Linked DNA regions of Lacrimispora indolis DSM 755. The protein of the gene in region 2 binds, or shares a complex with, the protein of the main gene of each other region. Links are inferred from orthologs where the notes say so. Each region holds a gene or a part of one and is shown on either strand. Other genes may lie near its edges. The genes, in order: secY and secA.

The links.
Region 1: the proteins of secA (region 2) and secY are in contact, whole or in part, in a crystal structure (PDB 3DIN), measured with the Thermotoga maritima proteins. The link is inferred for Lacrimispora indolis DSM 755 from one-to-one orthologs. Residues at the interface, in WP_004082002.1 of Thermotoga maritima: Glu261, Ala262, Arg263, Lys300, Ala301, Arg302, Thr303, Ile304, Ile305, Leu323, Tyr324, Asp325, Pro326, Val329, Ser330, Tyr333, Ile336, Lys340, Phe345, Val349, Glu363, Phe364, Tyr374, Ser375, Gly376, Gly377, Glu393, Ile395, Thr482, Ser483; in WP_004081795.1 of Thermotoga maritima: Glu108, Gly109, Glu110, Glu111, Ala236, Glu237, Arg238, Arg239, Ile240, Thr241, Ile242, Gln243, Tyr244, Ala245, Arg246, Arg247, Val248, Thr249, Gly250, Arg251, Arg252, Val253, Tyr254, Gly256, Ala257, Ser258, Thr259, Tyr260, Leu261, Pro262.

What each region holds. Positions count from the first base shown.
Region 1 is NZ_AZUI01000001.1:993,307-1,002,775, forward strand. The notes cover bases 2-2,899. They hold secY (preprotein translocase subunit SecY), read right to left. Parts: upstream 2,163-2,899; coding sequence 840-2,162; downstream 2-839. Other genes in these bases: map (type I methionyl aminopeptidase), read right to left, coding at 2-93; K401_RS0104780 (adenylate kinase), read right to left, coding at 97-741; rplO (50S ribosomal protein L15), read right to left, coding at 2,164-2,604; rpmD (50S ribosomal protein L30), read right to left, coding at 2,631-2,813; rpsE (30S ribosomal protein S5), read right to left, coding at 2,827-2,899. Also shown: more of map, read right to left, coding at 1-1; more of rpsE, read right to left, coding at 2,900-3,336; rplR (50S ribosomal protein L18), read right to left, coding at 3,357-3,725; rplF (50S ribosomal protein L6), read right to left, coding at 3,743-4,285; rpsH (30S ribosomal protein S8), read right to left, coding at 4,353-4,754; K401_RS0104820 (type Z 30S ribosomal protein S14), read right to left, coding at 4,779-4,964; rplE (50S ribosomal protein L5), read right to left, coding at 4,980-5,519; rplX (50S ribosomal protein L24), read right to left, coding at 5,541-5,846; rplN (50S ribosomal protein L14), read right to left, coding at 5,861-6,229; rpsQ (30S ribosomal protein S17), read right to left, coding at 6,256-6,510; rpmC (50S ribosomal protein L29), read right to left, coding at 6,606-6,812; rplP (50S ribosomal protein L16), read right to left, coding at 6,815-7,240; rpsC (30S ribosomal protein S3), read right to left, coding at 7,240-7,896; rplV (50S ribosomal protein L22), read right to left, coding at 7,908-8,294; rpsS (30S ribosomal protein S19), read right to left, coding at 8,366-8,647; rplB (50S ribosomal protein L2), read right to left, coding at 8,667-9,469. UniProt on the Escherichia coli protein: The central subunit of the protein translocation channel SecYEG. Consists of two halves formed by TMs 1-5 and 6-10.
Region 2 is NZ_AZUI01000001.1:2,808,976-2,819,103, reverse strand. What follows is about bases 3,816-6,931. They hold secA (preprotein translocase subunit SecA), read right to left. Parts: upstream 6,601-6,931; coding sequence 4,030-6,600; downstream 3,816-4,029. Outside these bases: K401_RS0113495 (aspartate kinase), read right to left, coding at 1-798; K401_RS0113490 (homoserine dehydrogenase), read right to left, coding at 989-2,215; K401_RS0113485 (ACT domain-containing protein), read right to left, coding at 2,222-2,665; hpf (ribosome hibernation-promoting factor, HPF/YfiA family), read left to right, coding at 7,215-7,742; trxB (thioredoxin-disulfide reductase), read right to left, coding at 7,793-8,710; ymfI (elongation factor P 5-aminopentanone reductase), read left to right, coding at 8,908-9,639; K401_RS0113455 (D-lyxose/D-mannose family sugar isomerase), read right to left, coding at 9,826-10,128. UniProt on the Escherichia coli protein: Required for protein export, interacts with the SecYEG preprotein conducting channel.

The DNA.
Region 1 (9,469 bases), 1.8 Mb from region 2 along the record:
GGCTTTTGAAAGCTCTTCATGAGTTTTACAAAGAATCTTTCCTGCCTCTCTCATAAGTTCTATCTCTCTTGCAGATTTGATCGTAACTGACATAAACTATGCTCCTAAAACAGCAGAGATGTCCGAGAACACCTTGCTTAAATCCTGTGTTCCATCGATATTCACCAGTACACCTGCTTCCTTATAATAATCGATCAGAGGTTTCGTCTGATCATGGTAGACCGACAAACGTCTTTTAACAGTTTCCGGCTTATCATCATCCCGCAGGACAAGACCTGCCCCGCATACATCACATACATCGGGAACCCTGCTTGGATTATACACAATGTGATATGTAGCTCCACAGGCAATACAGGCACGGCGGCCTGCCATTCTGTCTATAATCTTCTCATCCGGTACGTCTACATTAATCGCAAAGTCAATCTTCTGCCCCATCTCAGAAAGTGCCTTTTTAAGGCTTTCAGCCTGCGGAATGGTTCTAGGAAAACCATCCAGTACGTATCCGTTTACACAGTCTTCCTTCTGAATGCGGTCCATGAGCATCCCAATGGTCAGTTCATCCGGCACAAGAGCACCCTGATCCATGTATTCCTTTGCCTTCCTGCCTAACTCTGTCCCCTCCTTGATGTTGGAGCGAAAAATGTCTCCGGTAGAAATATGGGGAATCTGATACCTTTCGGCAATCTTTTTTGCCTGGGTGCCTTTGCCGGCACCAGGAGCACCTAACATGATAATTTTCATAGACAGTCCCTCCCTTACATGAAATACATAACTTCTTTAAGGATAATAATACAAATTCCAAGAAAAACACGCCGCGCGTGTTTCTCTTGGTTTGTCCTCTAATCGTTTAAAAAGCCTTTATAATAGCGCACAAGCATCTGAGATTCAATCGCCTTTAACGTTTCTAAGACTACGCTGACGATGATGATCAAGGATGTGCCGCCGAATGATAAACGGCTTACATTGAATAAACCGGACACCATGATCGGAACGATACAGATAATCGTCAGGCCGCATGCGCCTATAAATACGATATAGTTTAAAATAGAATTGAGGTAATCGCTGGTAGGCTTTCCTGGGCGGATACCCGGGATAAAGCCGCCGGACTTCTTCATGTTATTCGCAACTTCAAGCGGGTTAAACGTAATTGATGTATAGAAGTAAGCGAACACAATAATAAGTGCCACGTAAACGGCCAGGCCGATAGTATACACCGGTCTTTCCGGCTTGAACCAGCTGGAAGAGTTCAGCGCCGCCAAAATGTGGCCTCCAATGCTGTTGTAGTTGATACTCGCCCCAAAGAACTGGGAGATTACAACCGGGAACGACATAATGGAGGAAGCGAAAATCACCGGAATAACGCCGGCTGTATTCACTTTTAACGGAATATTGGTGGCTTGGCCGCCGACCATCTTCCGTCCCTGCATCTTTTTGGAATACTGTACTGGAATCCTTCTCTCTCCATCCTGAAGGATAATAACAAATACCACGATTGCCACAATAACAGCAATGATAACAATGGCTGCAACTGCTGCTACGGCAACCGATTTTCCAGACATAAATCTGGTATATAAGGTTGACGCATCAGTCGGAAAGCTGGAAATGATGTTAAATGACAGGACCATGGAAATACCATTGCCTACACCCTTTTCCGTAATCCGCTCACCGATCCACATCAGAAGAGCACTTCCTGCCGTCATGGTTGCAACAGCGATAATAATGCTTAAGGCATTAAATTCTTTTAACAGACCCTGGCCGCCGAATCCGACCGCCATAGCGACGGACTCGATCAAAGCCAGACCAACTGTTACGTAACGGGTGTATTCTGCAATCTTTTTTCTTCCGTCTTCACCATCTCGCTGCATTTCCTCAAGCTTTGGAATCGCAATGGTCAAAAGCTGCATGATGATGGAAGATGTGATGTAAGGGGTAATGCTCAGAGCGAACACGGACATGTTGGTAAAAGAGCTGCCAGTCATGGCGTTGAAAAATCCAAACGCATCGTTGTTCTGCTGAGCAAAAAAATCTTTGAAAAAGCTTGTTTCAACTCCTGGAATCGGCAGCTGAGAACCGATTCTGGTAACCACCAGCATCAGGAACGTAAAGATGAGTTTCTTTCTTAAGTCCTTGATCTTGAATGCATTACGGAGTGTTTTTAACATATTAGATCACCTCGCAGGTTCCACCTAAAGCCTCGATTTTGGTTTTTGCGCCTTCGCTGAAAGCATCTACCTTTACTGTAAGCTTTTTGGTTAATTCTCCATTTCCAAGGATCTTAACACCGTCACGCGGATTCTTAACAATACCGCTCTCTATTAAAGTTTCAACAGTAACAACCGTATCGTTTTCGAATGCCTCTAATGCATTTACATTGATACCGATAATGGTTTTAGTATTTCTATTTGTAAAGCCTCTCTTAGGAATACGTCTGTATAAAGGCATCTGGCCGCCTTCAAAACCTGGTCTGGTAGCACCGGAACGTGCCTTCTGTCCCTTATGACCCTTACCTGCTGTCTTGCCGTTTCCTGAACCATGTCCGCGGCCTCTTCTGAAGTTGTCGCTGTGTTTGGAACCTAACGCAGGCTGTAAATTTGATAAATCCATCGCTTGCACCTCCTTACTGTATTCTCTTAAATCTCTTCAACTTTTACTAAATGACGCACGTTGGCGATCATACCTCTGACCGCGTTATTGTCCGGCATTTCAACTGTCTTATGAAGCTTCTTTAAGCCTAATGCTTCAACGGTTGCTTTATGCTTCGGAACTGCGCCGATCGGGGATTTCACCAATGTGATTTTTAATTTATCTGCCATTTTCATATCCTCCTTAGCCTAAAATCTCTTCTACAGATTTGCCGCGAAGCTTTGCAACTTCCTCAGGAGTTTTTAACCGGGTTAATCCCTCGATAGTAGCTAAAACTACATTGGTCTTATTATTGGAACCTAAGGACTTAGAATGAATATTCTTAATACCTGCAAGCTCTAAAACCGCACGTGCAGGGCCTCCTGCGATAACTCCTGTACCTTCGTTAGCTCTCTTAAGAAGTACAGATGCACTTCCGAATTTACCGATCAGGTCATGAGGAATGCTGCTGTTCTCATCAATGGGAACCGCAACCATGTTCTTAACGGCAGCCTCTTTTCCCTTACGGATTGCTTCTGGAACTTCACCGGCTTTGCCAAGACCAGCACCTACGTGGCCATTGCCATCACCTACGACTACTAAAGCAGAGAATCTCATGGTACGTCCACCTTTAACGGTTTTAGATACGCGCTTGATAGCAACTACTCTGTCGTTTAATTCTAACTGACTTGCCTCAAAAATTGTACGTTTCACGCTGTCATTCTCCTCTCTACTTAGAATTCCAGACCAGCTTCTCTGGCTGCGTCTGCTAATGCCTGAATCTTACCCTGATATATAAATCCGCCTCTGTCAAAGACAACTTCTTTGATTCCTTTTTCAATGGCTCTCTTTGCCACTACGGTACCTACATATGCTGCAGCATCAACGTCGTTAGTTTTCTCTAATTCTGCCTTTACTTCTTTTTCTACTGTAGAAGCAGCGACTAAAGTCTTACCAACTGTATCGTCAATAATTTGAGCATACATATGATTATTGCTTCTAAACACAGCTAAACGCGGTCTTTCTGCAGTGCCTGCAAAACGGTTACGTAATCTGTTGTGTTTTTTAACGCGAACTTCGCTTCTTGACTGTTTGCTAACCATCTTTACACTCTCCTTAATTATTTCTTACCAGTCTTACCAACTTTACGTCTGATCACTTCGTCAGCATACTTGATACCCTTGCCCTTATACGGTTCAGGTCTTCTCTTATCTCTGATTTCAGCAGCGTACTGGCCAACTTTTTCTTTATCGATACCTTTAATAATGATGACGTTCTGTCCTTCCATGGTAGATTCGATGCCTTCGGGATCTTCCATCTCTACCGGGTGGGAATAGCCAAGAGAAAGAACCAGTTTCTTGCCCTGCTTCTGTGCTCTGTAGCCAACACCATTGATTTCAAGCTTTTTCTCATAACCGTTGGTAACACCAACGACCATGTTGTTTACTAAGGTTCTTGTCAGACCGTGCAAGGATTTCATCTTCTTTAAATCGTTAGGTCTTGTAACAACGATATGACCATCTTCTTCTTTGATTGTCATCTCAGATGGCAACACTCTTTCAAGAGTTCCCTTAGGACCTTTTACAGTCACTTTATTATTTTCTGCGATTGCAACAGTTACGCCTGCCGGAACCGCGATAGGCATTCTTCCTATACGTGACATGCCGTTTACCTCCTTAAATTTTCGGAAAGAACTTTGCGCTCCTTCTGTTTTCAGATGCTTCTGTTAATTACCAAACAAATGCCAGTACTTCTCCGCCGATACCTATAGTGCGTGCATCCTTATCGGTAATTACGCCCTGGTTTGTGGAGATAATAGCTGTTCCTAAACCGCCAAGTACTTTAGGTAACTCTTCCTTGTTTGCGTATACACGTAAACCTGGCTTGGAGATTCTCTTAATACCTGTAATGATTTTCTCATTCTTATCTTTACCGTATTTTAAGGTGATCCTGATGGTCTGGAATGCACCGTCTTCTACGACATCATATTTTTTAATGTATCCCTCTTTTACAAGGATATCAGCAATAGCTAATTTCATCTTAGATGAAGGTACATCTACTGTATCATGTTTTGCAGTATTTGCATTACGGATTCTTGTAAGCATATCTGCGATTGGATCGCTCATAGTCATTTTGAAATTGCCTCCTTCCTTATTTTACCAGCTTGCTTTTCTAACGCCTGGGATCTGGCCCTTGTATGCTAATTCACGGAAGCAGATTCTGCAGATTCCGTATTTTCTTAAATAAGCATGTGGACGACCACAGATTCTGCAGCGATTGTATTCTCTTGTGGAGAATTTTGCAGGTCTCTGCTGTTTGATCTTCATTGAAGTCTTTGCCATGGATTCTTCCTCCTACTATTTTGCAAATGGCATATTGAATAATGTCAAAAGTTCACGGGCTTCTTCGTCTGTCTTAGCGGTAGTAACGAAAATAACGTCCATACCTCTTACCTTGTCAACTTTATCGTACTCAATTTCAGGGAAAATAAGCTGTTCCTTAATGCCAAGAGCGTAGTTTCCTCTGCCGTCGAATGCATTAGGATTTACACCTCTGAAGTCACGTACACGAGGAAGCGCAAGGTTGATCAGACGATCAGCAAATTCATACATTCTCTGACCGCGTAAGGTTACTTTGCAGCCAATCGGCATACCTTCTCTGATTTTGAAGTTTGCAATTGATTTCTTAGCTTTTGTCAAGACTGCCTTCTGACCGGAGATGATTTCTAAATCTCTTACTGCAGAGTCTAAAATCTTGGCATTTTCCTTTGCTTCACCAATACCCATATTGATGACAATCTTATTTAACTTCGGCACTTCCATGACGTTCTTATATCCAAATTTCTTGATCATAGCTTCTACGATCTCTGTCTGGTATATCTCTTTTAATCTAGCCAATTTTTATTCCTCCTCTCCGAATTAGTCAATTACTTTACCGGTCGCTTTTGCAACACGGACTTTTTTGCCGTCTTTTACTTCAAAACCAACTCTGGTCGCTTTTCCGTCAACAACAAGCATTACGTTGGAGATATCAAGTGCAGCTTCTTTCTGTATGATACCACCCTGTGGGCTGCCTGGGCCTGGCTTTACATGCTTTGTGATCATGTTGATGCCTTCCACTACCACTCTGTTATTCTTCGTATCTATGTGAAGAACTTTGCCCTGTTTGTCTTTATCTTTTCCTGCGATAACCTTTACCAGGTCATCTCTTTTAATTTTATGCACAGTCCGACACCTCCTTATAATACTTCTGGAGCTAAGGAAACAATCTTCATGAACTGTTTCTCTCTTAACTCTCTGGCAACCGGTCCAAAGATACGAGTTCCTTTTGGAGTCTTGTCATCTTTGATAATTACGGCAGCATTCTCATCGAACTTGATATAGGAACCGTCTTTGCGGCGTGCACCCTTAACGGTGCGTACAACTACGGCCTTTACAACGTCGCCCTTTTTAACAACACCACCAGGCGTTGCATCTTTTACGCTGGCAACGATAACATCACCAATATTAGCATATCTTCTTGTAGAGCCGCCCATAACACGGATACAAAGGATCTCTTTTGCACCGGTATTGTCGGCAACCCTTAATCTGGTTTCCTGCTGAATCATACCTGTTACTCCTTCCTGGAAATAAATTATTTCGCTCTTCCGATAATCTCAACAAGTCTCCATCTCTTGTCTTTTGACAGCGGTCTTGTTTCCATTACTTTCACTGTATCGCCCATATTGCATTCGTTTTTCTCATCATGGGCTTTTAATTTATACGTTCTTTTTACGATCTTGCCGTATAAAGGATGTTCTACATGGTCTTCAATCGCTACAACGATAGTCTTATCCATCTTGCTGCTCACAACCTTACCAGTACGGGTTTTTCTTAAATTTCTTTCCACGTTCGGTATTCTCCTTTCGAGTTTTGGCCCTGGCGGCCCAATCTATAAGTTTACACACGCTCGTGTGTGTCGTGCTTTTTTAAAAAAACTGCAACTTAAGCTAATTTAGCCTTCTCAGTTATAACAGTCTGAATTCTGGCAATGTTCTTGCGAACCTCTTTGATCCTGCTTGTGTTGTCAAGCTGGTTGGTTGCATTCTGGAATCTTAAGTTGAAAAGTTCTTTCTTTGCAGCTACTAATTCTACATGCAGCTCTGCAACGGATTTTCCTTTTAATTCTTCAACATACTTATCAATTTTCACTGTCATTCACCGCCTTCTAAATCTGCTTTAGCAGCAATCTTACACTTGCACGGTAACTTATGCATAGCAAGACGTAAAGCTTCACGTGCTGTTTCTTCAGGTACTCCAGCGATTTCGAATAATACACGGCCTGGTTTTACTACTGCTACCCAGTATTCCAGAGCGCCCTTACCGGAACCCATACGGGTTTCTGCTGGCTTTGCTGTTACAGGTTTATCCGGGAAAATCTTGATCCAGACTTTACCGCCACGCTTGATATAACGGGTCATAGCAACACGGGCTGCCTCGATCTGGTTCGATTTAATCCAGCATGGTTCTGTGGAAACTAAACCAAACTCGCCGTTGCTGATGGTATTGCCTCTTAACGCTTTACCAGCCATGGATCCACGGAACTGTTTACGACGTTTAACTCTTTTAGGCATTAACATTATTTATCGCTCCCTTCCTTGTTTCCTTTAGTTGGAAGTATTTCGCCATTGTAGATCCATACCTTAACACCGATCTTACCGAAGGTTGTATCTGCTTCAGCGAAACCATAGTCAATATCTGCTCTGAGTGTCTGTAACGGAATGGTTCCTTCGCTGTAGAACTCTGTACGAGCCATATCAGCGCCGCCAAGACGTCCTGCAACTGCAGTCTTGATGCCCTTTATGCCAGACTTCATGGAACGTCCCATGGTGGACTTCATCGCCCGGCGGAAGGATACACGGTTCTCTAACTGCTGTGCAATGGATTCAGCTACTAACTGAGCATCTTTGTCAGGTCTTTTAATTTCCTTGATATCAACAAATAACTTCTTATCTGTAAGCTTCTGAACTTCAACTTTTAATTTTTCAATCTCAGATCCGCCCTTGCCGATAACAACACCTGGTTTCGCTGTGTGGATTGTAACCTTCACGCGGTCAGATGCTCTTTCAATTTCGATATCAGAAATGCCGGCGCTGTATAATCTCTTCTTAAGAAACTTTCTGATCGCATAATCTTCTACCAGGTTATCTGCGAAATCAGCTTCAGCATACCATTTTGAGTTCCAGTCTTTAATAACACCGACTCTTAAGCCGTGTGGATTAACTTTCTGTCCCATTATTTGCCTCCTTATCTTTCATTAAGCACGATGGTGATATGGCTCATTCTCTTTTCGATCCTGTAAGCGCGGCCCTGTGCTCTCGGTTTTACTCTCTTCATTGTCGGTCCCTTGTTTGCAAAGCATTCCTCTACGTAAAGTTTTGCAGGGTCCATACCGTTGTTATTCTCAGCGTTAGCAACTGCTGAATTTAATAACTTCTCTATTAAAGTAGAAGCATATCTGGGATTGTAAGTTACAATACCAAGTGCTGTCATAATATCCTTGCCTCTGATGGCGTCTAATACGAAGCATGCTTTCTGAACAGAAACCCTAGCATAGGATAACTTTGCTGATGGTCTGGTGTCCTTCACAGCATTTCTTTCTCTCTTAATCTGGCTTCTATGTCCCTTAGCCATTGGTGAATCCTCCTTTCAACTTTAACGCCCCCGGGAATCCGTAAGAATGCCCAAAGGTGTTTGTTTCTCTACTACTTACGGCCTGACTTTTTCTCGTCTTTGCCATGTCCTCTGTAGGTTCTTGTGGCAACGAATTCACCCAGCTTATGTCCAACCATATCTTCTGTAACATATACCGGAACGTGCTTTCTGCCATCATGAACTGCAATTGTATGTCCAACCATCTGCGGGAAGATTGTAGAACGGCGGGACCAGGTCTTAATTACCTGCTTCTGTCCTGCTGCGTTCATTACATCTACTTTTTTCAGTAAATGAGCATCTGCAAATGGTCCTTTTTTAAGTGAGCGAGCCATAGGTTCTAACCTCCTTCAATTATTTAACGGTCTTTCCATCTCTTCTTCTGACGATCAGCCTGTTAGAGTGTTTGTTTTTCTTTCTGGTCTTTAAGCCGAGCGCTGGTTTGCCCCATGGAGTACTTGGGCCTGGGCGTCCGATACCGGTCTTGCCTTCACCACCGCCGTGTGGATGGTCATTGGGGTTCATTACGGAACCGCGTACTGTTGGACGGAAGCCCATGTGACGCTTTCTGCCGGCTTTACCGATATTGATCAGGTTGTGATCACCGTTGCCTACAACACCGATGGTGGCTCTGCAGTTGATCGGAACCATTCTCATCTCGCCGGAGGGTAAACGAAGAGTAGCATATTTGCCTTCCTTTGCCATTAACTGAGCAGCATTTCCTGCGGAACGAACTAACTGTCCGCCTTTTCCAGGATAAAGCTCAATGTTATGAACCTGAGCACCAACCGGGATCTGGCTTAATGGTAAACAGTTGCCGACTTTTGCTTCTGCTGTCGCACCGCTCATAACCTTCATGCCATCTGTTAAACCAGCCGGAGCAAGGATATAAGCCTTTGTACCGTCTTCGTAGCAGATCAGCGCGATGTTGGCAGTTCTGTTTGGATCGTACTCGATACCGATAACAGTTGCTGCAATGCCGTCTTTGCTGTTTCTCTTAAAGTCAATGATTCTATATTTTCTCTTAACGCCGCCTCCGCGATGTCTTACCGTGATCTTACCCTGGTTATTACGGCCGGCTGTCTTATTGATCGTTTTGCTGATTAAGGACTTCTCAGGAGCTGACTTTGTGATTTCGCTGAAATCAGAACCGGTCA
Region 2 (10,128 bases):
CCCGATTACTGAAATACGGGCTACATTCTTATCTGCGGCCACGCCGCTAACCAGCATTCTTTCCAATTTTGTTTCCTCCTTGACAACTGTACCTTCTGCTCTGGTCAGGCTTGACAGAACAACCAACTGAACTCCATAGCGCTTTGCCATCTCCACAGACCGGTTATGAAGCACCTTTGCTCCCAGGGAAGCAAATTCCAGCATTTCATCATAAGAAACCTCCGGAAGCTTTCTGGCATTTGGAACAATGTGGGGGTCTGCTGTGTATACACCATCCACATCAGTATAGATCTCACATGAGTCCGCATGGAGGGCAGCGGCCAGGGCTACTGCAGTCGTATCGGAGCCCCCTCTGCCAAGTGTTGTTAAGTCATCGTATTTATTGATTCCCTGAAAGCCTGTGATGATCACGATCTTTCTGGCCTCCAGCTCATGCCGTATGCGTTCCGTATCGATCCTCTTTAATTTTGCCATCCCATAAGCAGAGGTGGTGTGCATGGCCACCTGGGACGCATTTAAAGAAACGGCCGGAACCCCCAAAGAATTCATTGCCATAGCCATAAGTGCCACGCTGACCTGTTCTCCTGTGGCTAAGAGCATATCCATTTCCCTCTTTGGAGGGTTTGGATTCATCTCATAGGCTTTTGCAATGAGACCATCCGTAGTCTTTCCCATAGCGGACAGGACCACTACTACCTGATTGCCTTTTTCATATTCCTCAATGCAGCGCTTTGCCACATTAAAAATTCTTTCCTTGTCTGCGACGGAGCTACCGCCAAATTTTTTCACTACTAACATTGATGCCTCCTGGCGAAAAGTCAAGCGGATATTCCCATCCGCTTTGCTGTATGCTCATAAACTGTTACACCTTGTAAAGCGGAGATTCCAGCTCCGCTTCACGCCTTATCAGCGGGGCATTCAGCCCCCCGCTGATACAAGCAAGCCACCATGCCCGCTGTTTCGTTCTCCACAAACCGGAAGCAGGGGATTACTTGTTTGCATTCAATTCTGCGCGGATGCGCTGCCTGATCCCTGACAGCTTTTTCGCTTTTTCTTCATATTCTTCTTCAGTCATGACTTCAGTAAGGACCGCAAATTCATCCATATGGTCCAGTTCCACCACTTCCACCTTTCCGAATACTTCCTCCACTTCTTTCATGCGCTTTTCAGCGATCCCCTTGATTCTTACAAAATAGCGGAAGGAGAAGCTGTCTATGGCTGAAATGGCAAGGCTTTCCCTGTCCCAGCCCATTTCCACATGACGGCCATTGTCTTTCAGGGCTTCAATAATATCCGCGGCCACAGCGCTGGCTGTGGGAAGCTTTCCTGCTCCGCTTCCGTAGAACATGGAAGTGCCTAACATATTTCCTTTTACAAGAATGCCGTTATATACGTCATTTACCGAATATAAGGGGTGATCCTTTCCGATCATGACCGGGGCTACAAATGCATGGGCAATCCCTTCCCGGATTCTGCTTGAACCAAACAGCTTCACAGAGGTTCCCATTGCATCGGCATAGCGGAAATCCACATCCGTTATTTTTGTAATCCCTTCTGTATAAATATGCTCGTAATTGACCTCGTGTCCCGTTGCCACGGCTGTCAGAATGGCAATCTTTCGACAGGTGTCGTGTCCTTCCACATCGGCTTCCGGGTTTCTTTCCGCATAACCAAGCTCCTGAGCCTTTCTTAAGGCCGCTTCAAAGGTCTCTCCCGCTTTGTCCATTTTTGTCAATATATAGTTTGTGGTTCCATTTAAAATTCCGGTGATCTCTTCAATCTCCTCCCCGGCAAGGGAGGTGTAAAGAGGGCGTATGATGGGAATGCCTCCGCCTACGCTGGCCTCGAAAAAGAAGTTCACGTTATGTTCTCTGGCAATCTCTAAAAGCTCGGTGCCGTATGCAGCCACCAGGGCCTTGTTGGAGGTTGCCACATGTTTTCCTGCCTCTAAGCTTGCCTTTACAAAGGGATAAGCGGGATTTAATCCTCCCATAGTCTCGATCACCATGGACACTTCAGAATCCTTCTCAATGACGGAAAAGTCATGAACAATTCTTTTTTCCATTGGATCCCCCGGGAATTCCCTTAAATCCAGAACATACTTCACTTCTACCTTGTCGCCGACCCTTTTGGCAATCATCTCCCTGTTTCTTTCCAAAACCTCTGCCACGCCTGATCCAATGGTACCATAGCCCATAATTGCAATATTTTTCATATCTCTCTACTCCCTGGCTAAAATTTTAACGTAGTGGACCCCATTTTTTTCTTCCATATCCTCCACCATTTTTGAAACATTGCCGGTTGTCTCAAGGACTTCCACGCTTAATGTCAAGGTGGCCACCCCATTGACCGGAATGCTCTGGTGTATGGTAAGGATATTGGCTCGGTACACAGCTACCACATGAAGCAGGTCGGACAGTAAGCCCGGTTCATCATCCATCTGCATCACAAGAGTAATGGTTTTTCCCTTTGTATTATCATAAAAAGGAAAGATATCATCCTTATACTTATAAAAAGAGCTGCGGCTGATCCCCACCCGGTCAGTCGCCTCCTGAACAGTGATGACGCGCTCCGATTCCAACAGCTTTTTTGCCTCAACTACTTTCAGCAATACTTCAGGTACAGCCTTCTGCTTTACCACAAAATATTTACTTTTTTCTTCCATAATAAAAATATCTTCCCTTCTGTGTCCGCAACCGAAATACATCTGTGCTCATAGGGAAGATATTATCATATTTATGCAGGGTATGCAACTATTTTTCTATTTATTTTCTTTGGTTCTTAAAAAAATACAGGGAAAGACTTCTATTCCTCACTGCTGTCTCCGGCCTTTGCTCCTGTGCTCAGCCAGCGTAAATAGGCGTACATGAACTGATCCAGGGAACCGTCCAGAACGCTTCCAACATTGCCTGTTTCCGCATTGGTCCTGTGATCCTTGACCATGGTATAAGGCTGAAGGACATAGGAACGGATCTGGTTCCCCCAGCCGATCTCCGTCATATCCCCACGGATACCGGAGAGTTTCTCCGCATTTTCCTGCTGCTTTAACAGATAAAGCTTTGCCTTTAACATCTGCATGGCTTTATCCTTGTTCTGGAACTGGGAACGCTCATTCTGACACTGGACCACAATTCCAGTAGGAAGGTGGGTGATGCGGATTGCTGAGGAGGTCTTGTTGATATGCTGCCCGCCTGCACCGCTGGAACGGTAGGTATCAATGCGAAGGTCCTCGTCGTTGATCTCCACATCAAGGTCCTCTTCAATATCCGGCATAACATCACAGGATACAAAGGAGGTCTGGCGTTTGCCTGCAGCATTAAACGGAGAGATGCGCACCAGACGGTGAACGCCTTTTTCCGACTTTAAATACCCATAGGCATTGGTCCCGTTGATCTGCACTGTGACGGACTTGATGCCCGCTTCTTCCCCGTCAAGGTAATCCAGGACCTCCAAAGAAAAGCCTTTCTTCTCTGCCCAGCGGCAGAACATGCGGTACAGCATGCCGCACCAGTCACAGGACTCGGTTCCGCCTGCGCCTGCGTTAAGCCTTAATATGGCGTTGTCACTGTCATACTCTCCGGACAAAAGGGTGTTGATGCGCATGGATTCCAGTTTTTCCTTGAATTCCCTTAACATCTCTTCCACTTCCGGAATCACGGAAGGATCATTCTCCTCATTACCCATTTCGATCATCACGCCGATGTCTTCAAACTTCGTCTCTAAATCCTTATAACTCTGGACCGTATCCTTTAAATTCTTTGCAAATTGTACGATCTTGGCCGACTTTTCAGGATCCTCCCAAAAGCCCGGCTCTTCCATGGACTTATCCAGCTCATCGATCCTCTTTAACTTATTATCTAAGTCAAAGTGAATCCCTCACTTCCACTAATGGTTTTTCAAAGGTTGATAATTCGTATTTGTACTGGTCTAACTCTACCACTGTGTCACCTGCTTTCTGTTTTTAATTTATAAATACAAAATTGGAGTCCGGCCCTTAAAAGGGATGCGAACTCCAATTTTATAAAAATACTATACTAATTTACGTCCGCAGCACTGCTTATATTTCTTACCAGAACCGCATGGACACGGATCATTGGGGTAAACCTTGGCCTCCACCTTTTTCACCGGCGCTTTTGCAGCACTGTCGTCCTTATTGGTTCCTGTCACCTTGGCAGCCGGTTCTCTTTCCACCTTCTGCTCCACGCGGATGTGGAACAGGATCCTTACGGTATCCTCCCTGATTGCCGCCGTCATTTCATCAAACATCTGATATCCGCTCATCTTGTATTCCACCAGCGGATCTCTCTGTCCGTAAGCCTGCAGGCCGATGCCCTGACGCAGCTGGTCCATGTCATCAATATGGGACATCCATTTATTATCAATCACCTTTAAGAGAATCACCCGCTCGATTTCACGGATCTGTTCTCCCTCCGGGAACTCAGCTTCCTTTGATTCATAAAGCTTAATGGCTTCTTCCTTCAGCATGTGCTTCAGCTCATTCTTCCTGATCTTCTTATCCTCAGGAAGAGTGACCGGATTTAAAGGAATGATGGGAAGGAGAAGGGTGTTAAGCTCGTTTAAATCCCAATCTTCCGGTGCCTGGTCCTCACTGATGGAAAGGTCCACCGCATTTTCTACGATGTCGGTCACCATCTTTAAGACAACATCCCGCATATTGTCTCCGTCCAGAACCTTTCTTCTCTCCGCATAAATCACTTCACGCTGTTCGTTCATGACCTCGTCGTATTTGAGAAGGTTCTCACGGATGCCGTAGTTGTTTGTCTCGATCTTCATCTGAGCCTTTTCAATGGCGTTTGAAAGCATCTTGTGCTCGATCTGCTCTCCTTCCGGTACACCAAGGGCATTGAACATACCTACCAGTCGTTCGGAACCAAACAGACGCATTAAGTCATCTTCAAGGGAAATATAAAATCTGGATTCACCCGGATCTCCCTGACGTCCGGAACGGCCGCGCAGCTGGTTATCAATACGGCGTGACTCATGACGCTCAGTACCGATGATCTTTAAACCGCCTGCTGCCTTTGACTCATCGTCAAGCTTAATATCCGTACCACGGCCGGCCATGTTGGTTGCAATGGTCACGGCCTTGTGCACACCTGCATCAGCCACGATCTCAGCTTCCAGCTCATGATATTTTGCATTCAGCACCTTATGGGGAATGCCCCGGCGCCGTAACATGTTGCTTAACATTTCAGAGGTCTCAATGGTAATGGTACCTACCAGGACAGGCTGTCCCTTCTCATAAGCCATTTCCACCTCATTACAAACGGCTTCAAATTTTTCTTTCTTTGTTTTATAAACCGCATCCTCCTGATCCAAACGGGCTACAGGACGGTTGGTTGGAATGGAAATGGCATCCATTCCGTAGGTGTTGCGGAATTCTTTTTCCTCTGTAAGAGCGGTACCGGTCATACCGGCCTTTTTGTTGTACTTATTAAAGAAGTTCTGGAAGGTGATGGTTGCAAGAGTTTTGCTCTCTCTGCGAACATTCACGTGTTCCTTTGCTTCGATGGCCTGATGGAGTCCGTCGGAATAACGTCTTCCGGGCATAATACGTCCCGTAAATTCATCAACGATCAGGACCTCGTCATCCTTTACCACATAATCCTTATCCCGGAACATGAGATAATTGGCGCGAAGGGCCAGAATGATGTTATGCTGGATCTCTAGGTTCTGGGGATCGGATAAGTTCTCAATATGGAAGAACTGCTCTACCTTTTCCACACCCTGTTCGGTCAGGTTCACGACCTTGTCCTTTTCATCCACAACGAAGTCGCCGGTTTCCGTGATCTCTTCTCCCATGATGGCTGCCATCTTGGAAAACTCGCCGGAGGCTTCTCCCCTCTCAAGCTGACGGGCCAGAATGTCGCAGACCTCATACAGCTTTGTGGATTTTCCGCTCTGTCCGGAAATAATAAGAGGCGTTCTAGCCTCATCAATCAATACCGAGTCCACCTCATCAATAATACAAAAGTCTAAATTTCTTAAAACCATCTGTTCCTTATAGATGGCCATGTTATCTCTCAGATAATCGAAACCAAGTTCATTGTTGGTCACATAGGTAATGTCACATTCATATGCGGTACGTCTTTCATCAGAATTCATGGAGTTAAGCACCACACCAACGGTCAAGCCCAGAAATTCATGGACTCTTCCCATCCACTCCGCATCTCGTTTTGCCAGGTAATCGTTGACTGTTACGATCTGCACTCCGTCACCAGCTAAAGCATTTAAGTAAGCAGGGCAGGTGGATACCAGAGTCTTACCTTCACCAGTCTTCATTTCAGCAATACGTCCCTGGTGAAGAACGATTCCTCCGATCAGCTGTACACGGAAATGTTCCATATTAAGAACTCTTCGTGCGGCCTCCCTTACCGTTGCAAAAGCTTCCGGTAAAATGTCGTCAAGAGTTTCGCCCGCAGCAAGCCTTTCTTTAAAAAGCTTTGTATTGTTTCTCAGTTCTTCATCCGTAAGTGCTACCATGGTTGGACGAAGAGATTCTATTTTATCCACAATGGGCTCTATTATTTTTAATTCTCTTTCACTATGAGTTCCAAATATTTTTTGAACGAGGTTCATGATTCATTCTCCTAATCTTTTAACGATCTACACGATACAATCTCGTATATTGTAGCACTAACTCCTCTTTAATTCAACGAATTCATAAAAAATTAACATTCTGGTAATAATCCGGCTCTATTATTCCCAGGTCTTTCCTTTTTTCCCCAGCAAACAACGGCAAAACTGGAAAAAATTATGTCGATCTGACAGATTGCACAAAAAACTTGTTCGATTCTCCGGTTTTCCACATTATCCACATCCCATTGTGTATTTTTCCCCCAGTTTTATCCCCACGATGAAATCCCATAATTAGGGAGAAAAACAGTTATACACCAAGTTATCCACATTATCCACATTTTTTCTCCACATATTCCCATATTTCCCATCCTACCATCAGACGTTCCGCTTTTTGTATATATGTCATAAACTTTCCTTTTTCGACGAAAAGTTCCCTTTTTCCCTTGACTTTTTTACAAGTGCATCTATAGTTTTTCAATAAACTTGGAAAAATATAAGTAGATACATTTTACAATAAATTATCGATTATTATCTTATAATTTTACAATGTAATTGAACTGTTCTAAATAATGTGCTATACTATAACCATCTCAAGAAAAAGGAGCTGATGACTTATGCGTTTTACAATTACAGGGAGAAATATTGAGGTTACACCGGGATTACGCGAGGCAGTCGAGGACAAGCTTGGAAAGCTGGACCGTTTCTTCGCTCCTGCGACAGAAGCAACAGTAAGACTCAGCGTGCAGAAAGAAATGCAGAAAATCGAAGTGACTATTCCAGTGAAAGGACATATAATCAGAGCTGAAGAATCCAGTACAGACATGTACGTTTCCATTGATCTCGTGGAAGAGATCCTGGAACGCCAGTTGAAAAAATATAAGAATAAATTGATCGACAAAAAGCTGAATGCTCCTTCCTTTTCCAAAGCCTTTTTAGAAGAAGAGACCCTGACCGACGATCATGTGGAAATCGTTAAGTCAAAGAAGTTCGCAGTAAAGCCCATGGATCCGGAAGAGGCTTGTATCCAGATGGAACTTCTTGGCCACAACTTCTACGTATTCTTAAATGCGGATACAGAAGAAGTCAATGTGGTTTATAAGAGAAAAGGCGGCTCCTACGGCCTTATTGAACCAGAATTCTAAAACATGAAAAAAAGCAGCCAGGACATTTGTCCGGCTGCTTTTTTGTTTGCTTAAATCCTGGTTAAATACCGCTCCACGCTGGTGATTGCATTTGCGCCGTCGGATACTGCTGTGGAAACCTGGCGAAGCTGCTTGGTACGCACATCTCCGGCTGCGAAAATTCCTGGAACATTGGTTTCACAGTCTTCCTCTGCCTTGATATAACCATGGTCCATTTCCACCAGGTTATTAAAGGCTTCGCTTTGAGGATTGATTCCCACCGCAATGAACACTCCGTCAACCGCAAGCTTTTTCATTTCCTCGGTTTTGGCATTCTTTATGGTCAGGGATTCCACCTGGTCTCCGCCTTCGATCTCCTCTACCACGGTATCCCAGATGATTTCCACATTTTTCTGATTAAACAGCTGGGTCTGCAGGGTCTTTGCTCCCCTCAGCTTATTCCTCCTATGAATTAAGTATACCTTTTTGCACATTCTGGCCAGGAAAATCGCATCCTCAATGGCAACATCACCGCCGCCTACCACGGCTGCCACCTTATTGCGGAAAAATGCGCCGTCACAGGTAGCACAGTAGGAAACTCCCATACCGGTAAGCTCCTCTTCTCCGATCACACTCAGCTTCCGGTGCTGTGCTCCCGTAGCAATGATGACCGTTTTTGTTGCGTAGGTCTTCTCTTCTCCTACCACGGTAAATTCTCCGTCGCCTGCTTCGATCCGAAGCACTTCATCTGTAGAAAATTCCGCTCCCAGCTTTTCTGCATGTTCCCGGAATTTCATGCCAAGATCATAGCCGTTGATTCCCGGCAGCCCCGGGTAATTATCCACTTCATAGGTATTAAGGACCTGCCCGCCGCTGGCGATCTCCTTTTCGATCACTACCATTTTAAGTTCAGCCCTTTTACCATAAACCGCGGCCGAAAGCCCTGCGGGCCCGGACCCGATGATCACGACATCATAAATCTCATTCATATTTATCTACCTGCTTTCTATATTCTATCTGATATTAAGTTTTCTTCCTTCATTATATCTCACCAGCCCTTAAGTATGCAATGCCTGGTTCGTAACAAAATCACAAAATTATAAACCCCCTCTGTCCGGCCACGTTGCATTCTGTCTGATGATTTGATAAAATAAGGGTATCATAAACTGACAGAAAGGGTGATTTTATGGCTAGAAAAACAGTACTCATAACCGGAGCTTCCCGGGGGATCGGAAAAGCCGTTGCAGTTAAGTTTGCAAAAAAAGGATATAACGTGGTCATCAACTGCCTCCACAGCGAGGACCGCCTTTTGCAGGTAAAAAAGGAGCTGGAAGCCTATCAGGTATCTTGTCTTTCCTGCATAGGGGACATGGGGGACACGGACCAGTGCCAGGCACTCTTTGAACAGGTGCGCAGGCAGTTCGGAACACTGGATGTCCTAGTCAACAACGCAGGCATTTCCTACATCGGCCTTTTACAGGATATGAGCACGGATGCCTGGGACCGGATTATCCGCACCAACTTAACCTCAGTATTCAACTGCTGCAAGCTGGCCATTCCCGGAATGGTGGAAAAAAAGCAAGGAAAGATCATTAATATCTCTTCTGTATGGGGAATATCCGGCGCCTCCTGTGAAGTCGCTTACTCAGCCACAAAAGGCGGCATCAACGCCTTTACAAAGGCCTTGGCCAAGGAACTGGCTCCAAGCAATATCCAGGTCAACGCCGTTGCCTGCGGTGCCATTGATACGGAAATGAACCAGTTTCTCGAAGAGGATGAATTAATCGCTCTCATCGATGAGATCCCTGCCGGACGTCTGGGAAAAGCGGAGGAAGTAGCCGACCTGGTTTACCACCTGGGCTATAAAAACTCCTATCTGACCGGGCAGGTCATCGGCCTTGACGGAGGCTGGATTTAAAAAACAACACCCCTTAATAAATCATATGTTGAAAACCCCATGGTGTATACTGACTCCGGAAGACAGGCCGGAGGGGGGATTCGGAGCGAAGTATTTTTGATTTATAGAAGGTGATTCATCAAGAAGTCCTTATCAGTATTCAGGCACTGATAAGGACTTCTAATATATTCATGATTCTCTTATGGATCATTTCTTCTTGCACAATTGCCCTGCTTCCGGATATTCATTGCAAAGCAGCCGGTACGGCGGCTCATCTTCTTCTATTTCCGGAAACCTTCCTACTGCAGCATCCGCAAACCGGTTGTCGTTGTCATCATCATTGCACATGGAGACCTCTCCCAGCAGTACGCTTCCGCCTCTATCCGGTACCGCAAAATCGTGGTACATGCAGGGAGTAATGGTTATGCTTTCTCCCGGAGATAATTTTACCTTTGTTCCGGCAGATACGATGCTTAACTTCCCATCCATGCGGACAGTCACATCCGTATC